2 regions of the Corynebacterium confusum genome follow, and region 1 is predicted to be linked to the other one. Evidence: predicted binding sites of a transcription regulator. Region 1 holds the regulator's gene; the other holds the start of a gene.
What was found. Region 1 encodes LexA, which represses DNA repair genes until DNA is damaged. Its sites were predicted from a motif close to CGAACANNTGTTCG; they were not measured.
Positions count from the first base shown of each region.

Region 2: a site for LexA is predicted at 5,565-5,578, ahead of CCONF_RS02525 (error-prone DNA polymerase). Genes of this name have one in related genera too.

Region 1 covers NZ_CP047202.1:1,493,108-1,501,035, forward strand. Annotated here, with positions in the region: gene nrdR (transcriptional regulator NrdR) at 1-171, opposite strand, end outside; gene CCONF_RS06985 (hypothetical protein) at 292-567, opposite strand; gene lexA (transcriptional repressor LexA) at 995-1,699, shown strand; gene sugR (transcriptional regulator SugR) at 1,955-2,737, shown strand; gene ptsP (phosphoenolpyruvate--protein phosphotransferase) at 2,822-4,603, opposite strand; gene CCONF_RS07005 (1-phosphofructokinase family hexose kinase) at 5,053-6,021, shown strand; gene CCONF_RS07010 (PTS fructose transporter subunit IIABC) at 6,061-7,928, shown strand, end outside.
Region 2 covers NZ_CP047202.1:512,761-520,688, forward strand. Annotated here, with positions in the region: gene CCONF_RS02495 (DNA polymerase Y family protein) at 1-824, shown strand, start outside; gene CCONF_RS02500 (AMIN-like domain-containing (lipo)protein) at 864-1,490, opposite strand; gene CCONF_RS02505 (sucrase ferredoxin) at 1,621-2,508, shown strand; gene CCONF_RS02510 (methionine ABC transporter permease) at 2,646-3,326, opposite strand; gene CCONF_RS02515 (methionine ABC transporter ATP-binding protein) at 3,323-4,360, opposite strand; gene CCONF_RS02520 (MetQ/NlpA family ABC transporter substrate-binding protein) at 4,480-5,355, opposite strand; gene CCONF_RS02525 (error-prone DNA polymerase) at 5,600-7,928, shown strand, end outside.

The DNA.
Region 1 (7,928 bases):
GGGCTCGGACAGCCCATTGCGCTTGACCACGGACAGCACCGCCTTCTCGACCGTGGTGAAACGGCCCCGGCACGAAGAACACTCGCGCCGACGGCGGATGGACGTGCCCGCGTCAACGACGCGGGAATCAATAACGCGTGACTGCTCGTGGTGACAAAATGGGCAATACAATGTGGCTCGCTCCCCGTATCTTTCTAGCTTTCCGACTCAATCCGCCAGAGCAGATTAAGCGGATGCGCTACCAGTCTACTGCGCCCGAGCGAGCCTCAACCGGGCGGGCTAGCCCGTCTCCTAGTTCAGGGTGGCCTGTTGGGTCACGGCGCTGTCCGCCGTGCCCAGGGAACCGGCCGCATCCGCGCCGTCGACCAGGCCCATGCCCGCCGCCAACGTGCCCAGGAAGACGGCGAATCCGAACACAGCGCCGAGCGCGTAGTTGCCCTTCTGGCGCGCCTGCTCGGAGACCGCCCCACGTGGCTGCCCTGCGAAATCCTCAGCACTAAGCGCGGGCTGCGAACGACGGTCTGTTCGATTATCCAGCGTGAGCGTTCGAGAATAACGATCGCCCACGCCAGCCGGTCCACCTCCCAGCCAACCGGCGCTGGGATTGCGGTTTTCGGAAACACGGACGGAAGGCTCCCACACCGCAGCCGCGGGGACCACGGAAGGCGCGAGAGTACCGGAGCGGTAAGCTGCATATTCAGTGTCAGCAATACGGCGGTCTTCAAAGGCGAGAGTCATAGTAATCCTTCCTTTCTTTGGTGCCACCGAGTCTAAATCTGGACTCCGACATGGCATCGGCTTTCCTTCGTCCGAATGTTCGAATTAGGTTCTGTGTTCGATTTATAGCAGGCTCCCCAGAGTTTGTCTAGCGCGCGGGCGAAAGTCTCGAACATTTGTACTTTTCATGCTAGAAATGAAGGTAGGAATTTACGCGGGCCCACAGTGCCTGTGACCGACTATCCGACCTGCCAACCAACTTGGAGAGTTAAAGACCATGGCCCGACCCAGCAAATCCTCACAGAAGCCCAGCCTGGACTCCTTGAGTGCCCGCCAGCGGCGCATCCTCGAGGTCATTCACGACGCCGTGCTCCTGCGCGGCTACCCGCCGAGCATCCGCGAGATCGGTGACGCGGCCGGCCTGCAGTCCACCTCCTCGGTGGCCTACCAGCTCAGGCAGCTGGAGGAAAAGGGCTTCCTGCGGCGCGATCCCAACAAGCCGCGCGCGGTCGATGTCCGCCACCTCAACACCGAAAAGGAAGACGCGAAGGCTGAGAAGGCCAGCAAGTCTGCCGAGCTCCCCCAGACCCCGCCGGACGCAGGCCAAGTCAGCTACATCCCCGTCGTCGGGCGCATTGCCGCCGGGACCCCCATTACGGCCGAAGAAAACATTGATACTTACTACCCCATGCCGGACGAGGTCGTCGGCGGCGGAGACCTCTACATGCTGCAGGTCGTCGGCGACTCCATGCGGGACGCCGGCATCCTCGACGGGGACTGGGTCATCGTCCGCTCGCAGTCCACGGCGGAGGAAGGCGACTTCGTCGCAGCCCTGCTGGACGGCGAGGAGGCAACCGTCAAGGAATTCCACCGCGACTCCACCGGCGTCTGGCTGCTGCCGCACAATGACGCTTATTCCCCCATCAACGGGGATGAATCAGAAATCATGGGCAAGGTCGTCTCCGTGATGCGCAAGCTTTAATTCCCCGGAACTTCCCGCGTTATTCCCCCTTTCTGAGGTAATCGGGCATACAAAATCTCACGCCGCGTGTGTGTTCCCTGGTCCGGTTTGCCCGATCTACCTCAAGAAATACCCAAGCAACCCAAGAATCGGGCGCTTGGGTTTTTCTGTTTGTGTTTGCCCACGCGGTTTTTCTGAGACAATTTGAGTAGACCCATTTCACCGTGTGCGCTGGCCCATCAGCGTGCGTACCCACGGACCGAGGAGAACTCCCCCATGTATGCAGAAGAACGCCGTCGGCAGATTGCGTCCCTCACCGCCGTCGAGGGACGCGTCAATGTCACGGAACTCTCCCACAAATTCGACGTCACCGCAGAAACCATTCGCCGCGACTTGGCCGTTCTGGACCGGGAGGGCGTGGTGCACCGGGTCCACGGCGGCGCGGTGGCCTCGCAGACCTTCCAGACCGCCGAGTTCACCCTGGACACGCGCTCGCGCTCGGCCACCGGGGCAAAGTCCGCGATCGCCGAAGCTGCCCTCGAATTCCTCCCCGAGACCCCGGGCAGCATCTTCTTGGACGCCGGCACCACCACGAACGCCTTAAGCGACCTGATTGCCGCCAGCCCGCTGGCCAACCAGCTGTCCATCGTGTCCAACAGCCTGCCCATTGCCCTGTCGCTGGCTAATAACGGTATCAAGGACGTCCAGCTGCTGGGCGGTACGGTGCGCGGCATTTCCCAGGCAGTAGTCGGCGACACCGCCCTGCGCACCATGGCGCTGCTGCGCGCCGACGTCGCCTTCATCGGCACCAACGCCCTGACCCTGGACCACGGCCTGTCCACGGCGGACGCGCAGGAGGCGGCCATCAAGGCCGCGTTCGTCACCAACGCCCGCAAGGTCGTTGTCCTGTGCGACTCCTCCAAGCTGGGCAACGATTACTTGGTCAGCTTTGCCAAGATCTCCGACATCGACGTCGTCATCACGGACTCGGCCGCGCCGCAAAGCTTCGTCGACGCGCTGCGCGAGCGCGAAATCACCGTCGTCACCGCCGACGCCTAAGGCCCAGTCCCCAGATGCCGGACACCCGGCGCAGGCCCCACTCTAAGCTGTGGGCTTGCGCCGGGTGTAGTTTTTCAGCGGCGTTTAGTTGTCTGCCGCGGGGCGGGAGAATTCCTCGATGAGCTCGCGGACCTTCTCGCGGGCCTCGGAGGGGCCTTCGCAGGACACGGCCGCTGCTGCGATCTTCTGGCAGTCCTCAAGGCTGAGCTCAGACAGCTGCGCACCCACGCCGGCAACGGCGGTCGAGGCGGCCGACAGGGAGTTAACCCCCAGCCCGGTGAGCACCGCGGCGAGCATCGGGTCCGCGGCAGCCTCGCCGCAGACCCCTACGGGGACGTTGTTGTCGCTGCCGACCACGCAGGTGTGCTGGATAAGCCGTAGCACGGCCGGCTGCCACGGGTCGGTCAGGTACGCCAGCTGCGGCGACAGGCGGTCCGCGGCCATGGTGTACTGGGTCAGGTCGTTCGTGCCGATGGACACGAAATCGAGGTGCGGCATGATGGTATCTGCCATCAGGGCGGCGGCGGGGACCTCAATCATCGCGCCCGGGATTAGGTTGCGCTCTCGGCACAGGCCGGCGAACCAGCGGGCCTCGTTCGCGGTAGCCACCATCGGCGCCATGACCCAAGTCTGCGCGCCTTCCGGGCGCTGCTCGGCGGCTTGGGCGATGGCGTCGAGCTGCCGGGTCAGCAGCGACTCGTTGTCGCGGGCGATGCGCAGGCCGCGCACGCCCAGCGCCGGGTTCTCCTCATCGTCGAGGGTGGCGTAGCTAATCGGCTTGTCCGAGCCAGCGTCCAGGGTGCGCACGACGACCTTGCGGTCGCCGAAGGCGTTAAAAACCTTGGAGTAAATCTGCGCCTGCTCGTCGATGCTCGGCTCCTCCGAGGCGTTGAGGAAGGACAGCTCGGTGCGGTACAGGCCCACGCCCTCGGCCTGGGTGCCGGCCGCCAGCCGCGCGGCGTTGCCGTCGGCGACGTTGGCCAGCAACTGCACGCGGTAGCCGTCGCTGGTTTGCGCCGGGCCTTCCCACTGGGCGATCTTGGCGGCCTTGGCCTGGTACTCGGCCACGGCGGCCTGGGAGCTTTCGGAGTCCGCGCCGGTCTCGACCAGCCCGCGGGAACCGTCCACGAACAGCCACTCCCCCGCGTTGAGCTCGCGCAGCTTCGCGCCCATGGCCACGATGCACGGGATGTCCAGCTGGCGTGCGATGATGGCGGTGTGGCTGGTGGGCCCGCCCAGCTCGGTCACCAGGGCTTTGATCCGGTCGATGTCCAACGTAGCGGTATCCGCCGGCGCTAGGTCGTCGGCCAGCAGCACGGCCTCGCCCTCGACGGAGGGCAGGCCCGGCTCGTCCTCGCCGCGCAGCTCCGCGATGACGCGGTCGCGGACGTCCTTCAGGTCCGTCGTGCGCTCGGCCATGACGCCGCCGGCGGATTCGAACATCGAGACAAACTTATCCGTGGCAGCCACGACCGCATATTCCACTCCGTTGCCGCCGCGCACGTTCTTGCGCACCGTCTTGTGCCAGCCCTTGTCCCGCGCCATCGAGGCGGTGGCCTTTAGAACCTCCGCCGCGTGCCCCTCGGCGCTTCCTGCACGCCCCTCGAGGCGCTGCGCGACGGTTTCCGCGGCCTCCTGGAAGCGCGCAAACTCTGCCTCGCGCTGGTCTTCTGCGACGATGGCCTCGCCGGACTGCGGCAGCTGCGGGCGGGGGCGTACCCACACCGCGGGAGCGTAGGCGACGCCGGCCACCACACCGGTGCCCGCGATGGTGCCCCGCTGCCCGGATTTCGCTTGAGCCTCGGTAGCTTCAGCGCTCGTCGACCCGGTGGTGGCGGTGCTGCCAGTGTTGTCGGTGTTGGTCATGTAAAACTTCTCCCTACGTCTGAAGACAAAGTAGACAAGATCGATATACGCGTTGTGAAGGCAATCCTACTCAGGCTCGCCAGTACTCACTAGAAACGAATTCTGAGATCTTGCGGAGCTAAATCCCGTGCGCCTCCGGCCCGCTGGTGCAGGAGTCGGCAGGCCCCGGGGAGGCTCCGCAAGAGAACAACTTTCTGCCCAGTCTACCGAGACCCACGGAAAACCACATATACCCATTGACATACGGGCATAATCGGGCAACAATACCAAGTAAACATCTACAAACGTTGACACACGTTACAGTTCGTTGACATTGACCCCTCGACCACTCGGCCGCGAACCGCTGCCTGGTCCACTCCGCCCGGCGCCCTGCGCCGGCGGTCAAGGACGACAATCGGCGCAGCGCGGGACGAATAGTCGAAGCGCCCGCCGGAGGAAGCCCACCCACTATGATTTTGACGCTGACCCCTAACCCCAGCATCGACGCGACCTTGTCCCTCGATGAACCGTTAACCACCGGGCTGGTCCACCGCGCCCGGTCTGTTTCCCAAGTCGCAGGCGGCAAGGGAATCAACGTCACCCACGCCGCCTACCTGGCGGGGCACCCCACCATCGCACTGTTTCCCGCCGGCCCCTCGGATCTCTTCCTCTCCCTGGTAGAAGACGCCTCCCTGCCCTACGAGGCGGTCCCCCTCGACCAGACCATCCGCGTGAACACGACGATTACCGATCCCTCTGGCGGCACCACCAAGATCAACGGCCCCGGCCCGCTGGTGGGTCCGGAGGTCCAGCAGGAGCTCATCCAGCGTTTGGGCGCCCTCTCGGCGAACGCGGACTGGGTCGTCCTGGCTGGTTCCCTGCCACCGGGCTGCCCGACCGACTGGTATTCCTCACTCATCAAGGCCCTGCGCAGCGCCTCCCCGCAGACCCGGATCGCGGTAGACACCTCCGACCAGCCCATGCTGGAAGTTGCCCATAACCTGGAGGCGGCCGCACCGGACCTGCTCAAGCCCAACGGCTTCGAGCTCGGCCAGCTCGCCGGCGAGGACGGGCTCGCGCTCGAGGAACAAGCCGCGCGCGGCGATTATTCTGGAGTCGTGGCTGCGGCCCGCTCCGTGGTCCAGCGCGGAGTCAGCGAAATCCTGGTGACCCTGAGCAGCGCCGGCGCGGTACTCGTCACCGCCGATGAGGCCTGGGTGGCTACGCCCCCGGCTTCCGAGGTCGTCTCCACCGTCGGTGCGGGTGACTCGGCTCTCGCCGGGTACCTGCTGGCGCGCACCGCGGGCACCACCCATCCGGAGGCGCTGCGCCAGGCCGTCGCCTACGGCACGGCCGCTGCGGGCCTGGCCGGTACCACCCTGCCCCGGCCGGACCAGATCGACCTGGCAGGCACCACGCTCGACGAACTTGATAACTAAACATCCTTTCCCGAAATCCTAAAGAATTGGAGCTGTCTCATGGCTTCTGAGATCATCACCGCCGACCTGGTGACCCTTGATGCCCACTTCGGCGATTCCGTCGACTCGGTCATCACCGAGCTGGCCACGCTGGTGCACACCACCGGCCGCGCCACGGAGGTCGACGGCCTGGCCCAGCCGGCCATCGAACGCGAGTCCAAGGGGCGCACCGGCGTGGCTGGGCAGGTCGCCATCCCGCACTGCCACTCCGCCGCGGTCACCGAGCCGACCCTGGCGTTCGCGCGCCTGGCCGACGGCGTCGACTTCTCCGGCCCGGATGGCGACGCGAACCTGGTCTTCCTCATCGCCGCCCCCGAAGGCGGCGGCAAGGCCCACCTGAAGATCCTGTCCAAGCTGGCCCGCGCGCTGGTCCGCCCGGACTTCCTCGAGGTCCTGCGCACCGCCCAGCGCCCGGAAGAAGTCGTCGAGGCCGTGCTCGGCGTGGTCAACGCGGAAAAGAAGCCGAAGAAGCAGGCCGCTGAGTCTGCCGATAGCACCGGGGCACAGGCCGGGGCCACCGCGGTCACCGGTGCCGCTGCATCTAACGGCACTGATGCCACCGGTGCACAGAAGTCGGCGTCCGGTGCCCCGGTCACGCGCATCGTGGCGGTGACCGCCTGCCCGACCGGAATTGCCCACACCTACATGGCAGCCGACGCGTTGACGCAAAACGCGGATACCCGCTCCGATATTGAGCTCAACGTGGAGACCCAGGGCTCCGCCAACCAGGAGCCGCTGCCCGGCAGCGTCATCGAGGCTGCCGATGCCGTCATCTTCGCCACCGACGTCGGGGTCCGCGACCGGGAGCGCTTCACCGGCAAACCCGTGATCGAGTCCGGTGTCAAGCGCGCCATCAACGAGCCCGGCACCATGCTGGATGAGGCCGTGGCGGCCGCGCAGAACCCGAACGCCCGCAAGGTCAGCGGTACCGCTGCGGCCCAGTCCAACGGGGCCGAGGAAGGCGCCAAGCTGGGCTGGGGCAAGCGCATCCAGCAGGCGATCATGACCGGTGTGTCCTACATGGTCCCGTTCGTGGCCGCCGGTGGTCTGCTGCTGGCGCTTGGCTTCCTGTTTGGCGGCGCCGACGTCGCCAACGGCTGGCAGGCCATTACCACCAACTACTCCCCGACCAACCTGCCGGGCAATGCCGTTGAGGTCGACGGGGCGATGATGGAATTCCAGCGCTCCGGGATGATGCTCTACCTGGGCGCGGTTCTGTTCGCCACCGGCCAGGCCGCCATGAGTTTCATCGTGGCCGCGCTGTCCGGCTATATCGCCTTCGCGCTGGCCGGACGCCCCGGCATCGCCCCGGGCTTTGCCGGCGGCGCCATCGCCGTGCTGCTGGGCGCCGGCTTCATCGGCGGCCTGGTCACCGGTCTCATCGCCGGCCTAGTCGCCATGTGGATTGGCAGCTGGAAGGTCCCGCGCTGGCTGGGCTCCCTGATGCCGGTGGTCATCATCCCGCTGTTCGCCACCCTGGTCGTCGGCGTACTGATGTACATGCTGTTGGGCGCGCCGCTGGCCGGCATCATGGAGGGCCTGCAGAACTGGCTGCGCTCCATGACCGGCTCCTCCGCGGTCCTGCTGGGCCTTATCCTCGGCCTGATGATGTGCTTCGACCTGGGCGGCCCAGTCAACAAGGCGGCCTACCTCTTCGCCACCGCCGGCCTGTCCACCGGCGACCAGGCCTCCATGGAGATCATGGCCGCGGTCATGGCCGCCGGCATGGTGCCGCCTATCGCCCTGTCACTGGCCACGTTCATCCGCAAGAACCTGTTCACCCCGGCGGAGCAAGAAAACGGTAAGTCCGCCTGGCTGCTGGGCCTGTCCTTCGTCTCGGAAGGCGCCATCCCGTTCGCCGCGGCCGA
Region 2 (7,928 bases), 980 kb from region 1:
CGGAGGATCCGCTGGAGCGCGTGGACGCCGCCGCGTTCGCCGCCCGCCAGCTGGCCACCCAGCTGCACCAGCGCTTGAGCGCGGCCGGGCTGTCGTGCCTGCGCCTGCGCGTGAGCGCGCAATGGGCCGACGGCACGGAGCTGCGGCGGGTCTGGCGCACGCGCGCGGCGCTGAGCGAATCCGCCACCGCCGACCGGGTGCGCTGGCAGCTCGACGGCTGGCTGGTGGGCAACCAGGCCGAGGGCGGCATCGTGGGGCTCGGGCTGGAGCCGCTGGAGGTCGCCCAGCCGGAGCAGCACAGCCTGGTGGAATCCGGGGCGGGTTCGGCGGCCCGCGCCCAGCAGGTCATCGAGCGCGTCCAGTCCCAGCTGGGCATCGACAAGGTGGTCCAGCCGGTAGACCGCGGCGGCCGCGGGGTGGCCGAGCGGGTGGACTTCGTCCCCTACGGCGAGCGGGTCGAGCCCGCGCCGCCGGGCGCCTGGCCGGGCCGGATACCGGCGCCGCTGCCGGCCCAGCTGGAGCTCGACCACCCGAGCGCGAACCACCCGGCCGCCCGCATCCGGATGATCAATGCCGAAGGCCACGATGTCTTCGTCACCGAGGAGGGCTTGCTCTCGGCCGAGCCGGCCGGCCTGGCCTGGGGAAAAAACCGCTACCTGGTCACCGCGTGGGCGGGCCCGTGGCCGGTGGACACGGGCTGGTGGACGGCCGCCGGCACGCGCCTAGCGCGGCTGCAGATAGTCGGCACGGATCAAGAAAAGACGCGGGCCTGGCTGCTCAATTGGCAAGCTGGCCGGTGGACGGTTGAGGCCAGCTACGTCTAGGAAGGCCGCCCCAGTGCCATGACGTCTGCGCGGCGTGGGCTAACGGTCAAGGACGTCGACGACCACGCGCTTCGGGTCGGTGAGGACCTCCACGGAATAGGGCCGGGCCTGGTCGAGGCCGATGATGAACTGGGAGCGGTCCTCGAAGGTGCCGGCGCTGGTGACCTCGGTGATGATGCTTCCGTACCCGGTCATGGTGCCGAGTGCCGGGTCGTCCTTGCCCAGCTCGTAGGGCAGGACGGTGCCGTCGATGTTGACGTTGAGGGCAGTGGCGCCGTAGTAGTTGATGCGTTTGCCGGAGCCCTGCTGGGTGGGCTGGTCCTGGAAATCGACGAACCAGCCGGGCTGGCCCTCGCCCTCTAGGTCGAAGACCACGCGCTCAAAGCCGGGGTGCTGGCCGATGCGCATGTTGGTCACCATCAGCCGGGCGGGTGCCGGTGGGCGCTGGGTCTTCATCTCCTTGTCGGCGTCCCCCAGGGGGCTGGGACCGGAGACGTTCTGATCCTGCTTGTCGGAGTCCGCCGAGGAAGAATCCGTGGGGTGGGCGACGCCAATCCCGGCGAGCATGTCCCGGGAGCCGTCTGTAGAGCAGGCAGACAGGCCACACGCAGCGGTGATAAAAATTGCTGCAATTTGGGCCCGGCGGGCTCGGTCAGGGACAGACATAGTGCCTACGGTAGCGGTTTTTCCAGGGAGAAACAAAATACGAGTTCGATTTCACTCGAAGGGAAATAAAATTATTGCAGTGCCTCCGCTAGGGGTTATAGGCAGGCCGGCAGGAGGTAGAATGACGGTCATGTCAACAGCTGAAAAGATCGGGGAAAACGGGGCGACTGAAGCGTTGTGCTCCGACGTGTGCGTCGAGCCGCTGGCGGGTTCCGCGAAGCAGGAATCCGTTTATGTCCTCTTCGAGTGGCCCGGCGGGTGGTCCCACGACATCCTGGACGGCGGCACCTTTACCCCGGAGCTCACCGCCCGGCTGAAGGACAAGCTCGACGGGCAGGCGGGCCTCCAGCTCATTCGGCGCCCCGGCCGGGCCGGCCGCCAGGTCGGCAGCGTGCACCGCTGCTACCTGGTCTGGGCCGAGCACGGGGAAATGGAAATGCTCCTGCTGGAAGGCCCGGAAGATATCCTCAACCTGGATCTTTCCGGCCCGGGCCGCAACGGCGGCGGTGAGCTGGACACGCCCTTGGTGCTGGTGTGCACCCACTCCAAGCGCGACAAGTGTTGCGCCATCAAGGGTCGCCCGCTGGCCGCTCAGCTGGGCGAGATCTTCCCGGCGATTGTCTGGGAGACCTCCCACACCAAGGGCCACCGCTTCGCCCCCTCGGTGCTGTTGATGCCGTGGGGCTATTCCTTCGGCCGCCTGAACCTGGAGGCCGCGCGCGAGATGACCAAGCGGGCCTTAAACGGCAGCTATTTCTACCCGGCCAATCGCGGCCGCGGCCTGTATTCCCAGCGCGGGCAGGTCGCCGAGCTGGAGGTCGCCCGCCGCCTCATCGAGGCCGGCGAGGACCTGGGATATGCGGATCTGCGCCCCACGGACGCCGGTTCCGGGCCGGTGCGCGTCACCCACCGCGACGGGCGGCACTGGGACATCGAGCTGGTCCAGCGCGAATATGACGGCATCGTCGCCTCCTGCGGGAAGGAGCCGAAGTCCTCCCTCATCTGGGAAGTCGCCTAAGACCGGCCCTGGGGCATCGTTAGCCACCCGGGGCATCGTTGGCCAGTGGACGCCCCGGAGATAAAACAACCCCCGGCCGGCACTAGCTCTAGCTGTTAGGTGCTGGCCGGGGGTGGGTGTGTTGTGGCGGGGGCTGGTTAGCGGCGCATGATCTTGGCCGAGACCCAGTTGCCCAGGAACTGGGCGGCCTGGACCATGACGATGATGATCAGGGTGGCCACGACGGTGACCTGCCACTCGTAGGCGCGGTAGCCGTAGACGATGGCGAAGTCACCCAGGCCGCCGCCGCCGACGTAGCCGGCCATGGCGGACATGTCGACCACGGCGATGAACAGGAAGGTGTAGCCGAGCACCAGCGGGCCGAGGGCCTCGGGGATGATCACGCTGGTGATGATCTTCCAGGGGCCGGCGCCCATCGCGCGGGCGGCCTCGATGACGCCGGGGTCGATGCTCACGAGGTTTTGCTCGACGATGCGGGCCACGGCGAAGGTGGCGGCAAAGGCCATGACGAAGGTGGCGGGCTCGCGGCCAATGGACGAGCCCATCACGGCCACGGTGACCGGTTGCACGAACGCCAGCAAGATGATGAACGGGATAGGCCGGATGATGTTTACCGCGATGTTGAGGATCGTGTAGATAAACCGGTTAGCCAGGATTCCCGACGGGCGGGTGGTGTAGAGGAGGACGCCGAGGATAAGGCCCAGGATGCCGCCGATGATCATGGTTAGCGAGACCATGATGAGGGTGTCGACGACCGCCTCCATGAGGGTGCCGGACAGGCGGCCCCAGTCCGCTGCGGCCAAGATAGTTGTCGTCATCGCTTGATCTCCTGAATGTCGGTGGTCTGGGACATGGTGTGGTAGAACTCCTCGATGGCCTCGTCAGGGCCGTTGAGGCGGACGGTCATCTTGCCGAAGGAGTGCTGCTGCAAGGTGGTCACCCCGCCGTGAACGATGGAGATGGACACGCCGCGCTCGCGCAGCTTGGCGGCCGCGCCGAAGAAGCCGGAGTTTTCCGTCAGGTTGATGGTGAACAAGCGGCCCTCGTGGGCCAGCAGGTCGTCGGCCTCGACGTGGTCCGGGGTGTTACGCAGGGAGGTGGACACGAAGCGCTGTGCCACCGGGGTCTGCGGATTGGAAAAAACCTCGTAGATGGAGCCCTGCTCGACCACGCGGCCTTCCTCCATGACGGCGACCTTGTCGGCGATGGAGCGCACGACCTCCATCTCGTGGGTAATGACCACGATGGTGATGCCGAATTTCTGGTTGACCTGGCGCAGCAGCTCCAGGACCTCGTGGGTGGTCTGCGGGTCAAGCGCGGAGGTGGCCTCGTCGGCCAGCAGGAGGCGCGGGTTGGTGGCCAGCGCGCGGGCGATGCCGACGCGCTGCTTCTGCCCGCCGGAGAGCTGCTCTGGGTAGCTCGAGCCCTTGTCGCCCAGGCCGACGAATTCCAGCAGCTCCTGCACGCGCCGCTTGCGCTCGGCCTTGGCCACGCCGGCCAGCTGCAGCGGGTATTCGATGTTGCCGGCGGCCGTGCGGGAGTTAAACAGGTTGAACTGCTGGAAAATCATGCCGATGGAGCGGCGCAGGGAGCGCAGCTTCTTCTCCGACATGCCGGCGATGTTGGTCTCGCCCAGCAACAGCTCGCCCTCGGTCGGGGTGTCGAGCCCGTTGATGAGGCGCACCAGGGTGGACTTGCCGGCGCCGGAGTAGCCGATGATGCCCATGATTTCGCCGGGCTCCACGGCCAGGTTGATATCGTCGAGCGCCTGGGTGGTGGTCTTTTTATGCTCAAAGACCTTCGATACGTGGCGGAACTCGACGCGGGTTCCGGTAGTGAGTGATTCGGTCACTAAAAGCCCCTTGGTTGTTGCGTGTGCAGTGGCGGGTTCATTAAACGTGGCACAACCCCGGCAACGCGGTAGCCATTGAGTTGGGCGCGTCGGCGGGGTAGAAGGTGCCGGGAGGAAGTTTAGAGCTCTTCCTCGAGGCGGCTGAGGATGTCCTGCAGCTCCTCCGGGGTGCGCTCCACGGAAACGGACGTGCCCTTGGAGTCTTCCTGCACGGCTTCCTGGACCTCGGGGGTGTGCCAGATCTTGGCGAGCTCCTTAAGGGTCTCGTTGTCGGCGTCCTCCGAGCGCACGACGAAGGCGTTGATGTAGGGCTCGGCCTCCTCGGAGTTCGGGTCGTCCTGGACCACCGCGGTGGTCGGGTCGATGCCGGCGCGCTCCAGGAAGGAGTTGTTGATGACAGCCGGGGTGCCCTCGCTGTAGGCGGAGGTGGTCTGCTCGGCGCCGACCGGGGTGACCTTGACCTTGGAGGCCTTCTCATCAATGTCGGCCGGGGTCGGGGTCAAAAGCCCGTCCTGCTTCAGGGTGACCAGGTTCTGCTGGACCAGCAGGTTGATGGCGCGGCCCTGGTTGGTGGAGTCGTTCGGGACCGCGACGGTCTCGCCCTCGATGCCGTCCAGGGAGTCGTGGTCCTTCCAGAACAGGGCCAGCGGCACGATCTCGGTGGCGGCGATCGGTACCAGGTCGGTGCCGTTGCCCTTGTTGTACTCGGCCAGGAACTTCAGGTGCTGGAAGTTGTTGGTGTCCAGCTCGCCCTGCTCCAGGGCCTGGTTCGGGGTGGTGTAGTCCGAGTAATTGACGATGTCCAGGTCGAAGCCCTGGTCCTTGGCGACGGTCTCAAACGCCGCCCAGGCCTTCTTGGAGGCGTCGGTGGTGCCGACGGAGATCTTCGAGTCCTTGGTGATTTCCCCTCCCTCGGAGTCGGAGGAGCAAGCAACGAGGCCGGTCGCTGCCACGACGGTGGCGGCGGCTGCGGCAAGAGCGCGACGGATCTGCATGAGAATGGTCCTTTTCTGTGTGACTTTTATAAGGCCGGGCGGTGTTACGGGGCAGTGCCCGGGCGCCGTCCGGTAGGCGTAATAAAGCGGGTTGCGGGGCGCGCAACCTCGGTGGGTTATAACCTAACAGCCCGTATACCGCTTTGTCTATTTACTTGCAGATTTTATGCATATTCACAGACTGCTCGGTTTGTAAGGCGCGAGTAATTAGAACACCGGTTCGTATTTTACTAAGCTGTCCGCCGTGGGGTTTAACGGCGGACGGGCACTGAGCTGGTCGCGGCTGGAGAGGATCCTTTCTGGCCGCCCGGCGCTCATACCTGTACCCGTAAACCACAGTTCTGAGCAGGACGTACCGCGCGAAACAAAGAAGTCCGCGGTGTCGTTTGCGGAGCTGCACGCCGTGTCGAGTTACTCGTTTCTGCAGGGTGCGTCCGAGCCGGAGGAGTTGGTCGAACGTGCAGTTGAAATAGGGCTAGAATCCCTGGCGCTGGTGGACAGGGACGGGTTCTACGGCCTGATGAAATTCGCCGAAGCCGCCGCCCGCGCCGGGCTGCCCACGGTCTTCGGCGCCGAGCTGAGCCTGGACGAGGGCGTCCTGACGGTGCTGGCGCGCGGCCCGGAGGGCTACCGGCGCTTGTCGCGGCTTATCGCCCAGGCCAAGATGGCGGCCGGGGAGAAGAATAAGACCGCCTACCCGCCGCTGGCGCAGGTCGCCCACGCCCTGGGCGAGGAGGTGGTCTACCTCGCCGACGTGGACTGGGTGGACCGGCTAGACCAGCTGGTGGGCACCGTCGGGGCCAGCAACGTGGTGCTCGAATACGCCAGCACCATGGTGCCGGCGGACGCGGACCGCCACCGCCGGTTAGATAGTGCCCGAAAAGACTGGGGGCTGCGGGCTATAGCGAGCGCCCGCCCGGCAGCGGCGCGGCGCGGCCAGGCCCGCCTGGCGGCGGCGAAGAACGCCTTGGCCCACCGGCAGTCCCTGCAGCAGGCGGACCCGGACCAGCACCCGATGGGGGCGAGCTGGCTGCGCTCCGGCGAGGACATGGCGCGTCTGCTGCCCGGGCGGGAGGATCTGCTGGCTGCCACGGCCGAGCTGGGGCGCGAATGCAGCTTTAGCTGGGACGTTTTGGTGCCCAACCTGCCGCACTTTGACGTACCGGACGGGCACACGGAGATGACCTGGCTGCGCGAGCTGGTCTACGCGCGGGCGCGCAAGCGCTACGCCAGCCGGCCGGCCGATATCCGCGAGCGCGCGAAAAGGCAGATAGAGCACGAACTCGCCGTGGTGGAGCAGCTGGGCTTTCCCGGCTATTTCCTCATCGTCACGGACCTGGTGGATTTCTGCCGCCGGAAAAACATCCTGTGCCAGGGCCGCGGTTCTGCCGCCAACTCCACGGTCTGCTTCGCCCTCGGTATCACGAACGCGGAGCCCATCTCCGCGGGCCTGCTCTTTGAGCGCTTCCTGTCCCCGGATCGGGACGGCCCGCCGGATATCGACGTCGATATTGAGTCCGGCCGCCGCGAGGAGGTCATCCAGTACGTCTACTCCGCCTACGGGCGCCAGCAGGCCGCGCAGGTGGCCAACGTCAACACCTACCGCCGCAAGGGCGCGACCCGGGACGCCGCCCGCGCCCTGGGCTACCCGCAGGGCAGCGCGGACGCCTGGTCGAAGGGCACTGACGAGCCTCCGGCGGACGTGGTCGCACTCGCCGAGGAATTCCTGGGCCAGCCGCGGCACCTGGGCATCCACTCCGGCGGAATGGTGCTGTGCGATAGGCCTATTGCGGACGTGGTGCCCATGGAGTGGGCGCGGATGGAGGGCCGCTCGGTGTTGCAGTGGGACAAGGACGACTGCGCGGCCGCCGGCCTGGTCAAATTCGATCTGCTGGGGCTGGGCATGCTGGAGGCCCTGCACCACATGCAGGACCTGGTGGCCGAGTCCACCGGGCGGCAGGTCAACCTTTGGGAGCTGGACCTGGCGGAGGAGGCCGTCTACGACATGCTCTGCCGGGCTGACGCCGTCGGCGTTTTCCAAGTCGAGTCCCGCGCGCAGCTGGCCACCCTGCCGCGGCTGAAACCCCGCGTCTTCTTCGATCTGGTTGTCGAGGTCGCCCTCATCCGCCCGGGCCCCATCCAGGGCGGATCTGTGCACCCCTACCTGCGCCGGCGCGACGGGCTGGAGGAGGTCACCTACGATCACCCGGTGCTGGAAAAGTCCCTGGGCAAGACGCTGGGGATCCCGCTGTTCCAGGAACAGCTGATGCAGATTGCCGTCGACGCCGCCGGCTTCACCGGCGCTCAGGCTGACGATCTGCGCCGCGCGATGGGCTCGAAGCGCTCGCCGGCAAAGATGGCCGCGCTGAAGGACCAGTTCTTCGCCGGCCTGGCCGCCACCCACGGGATCACCGGGGAGACGGCGGACAAGCTCTGGAACAAGATCGTGGCCTTTGCGGCCTACGGCTTCCCGGAGTCGCACTCCCAGTCCTTTGCCTCCCTGGTGTATTTCTCCGCCTGGTTCAAGCACCACTACCCGGCGCAGTTCTGCGTGGGCTTGCTGCGCGCCCAGC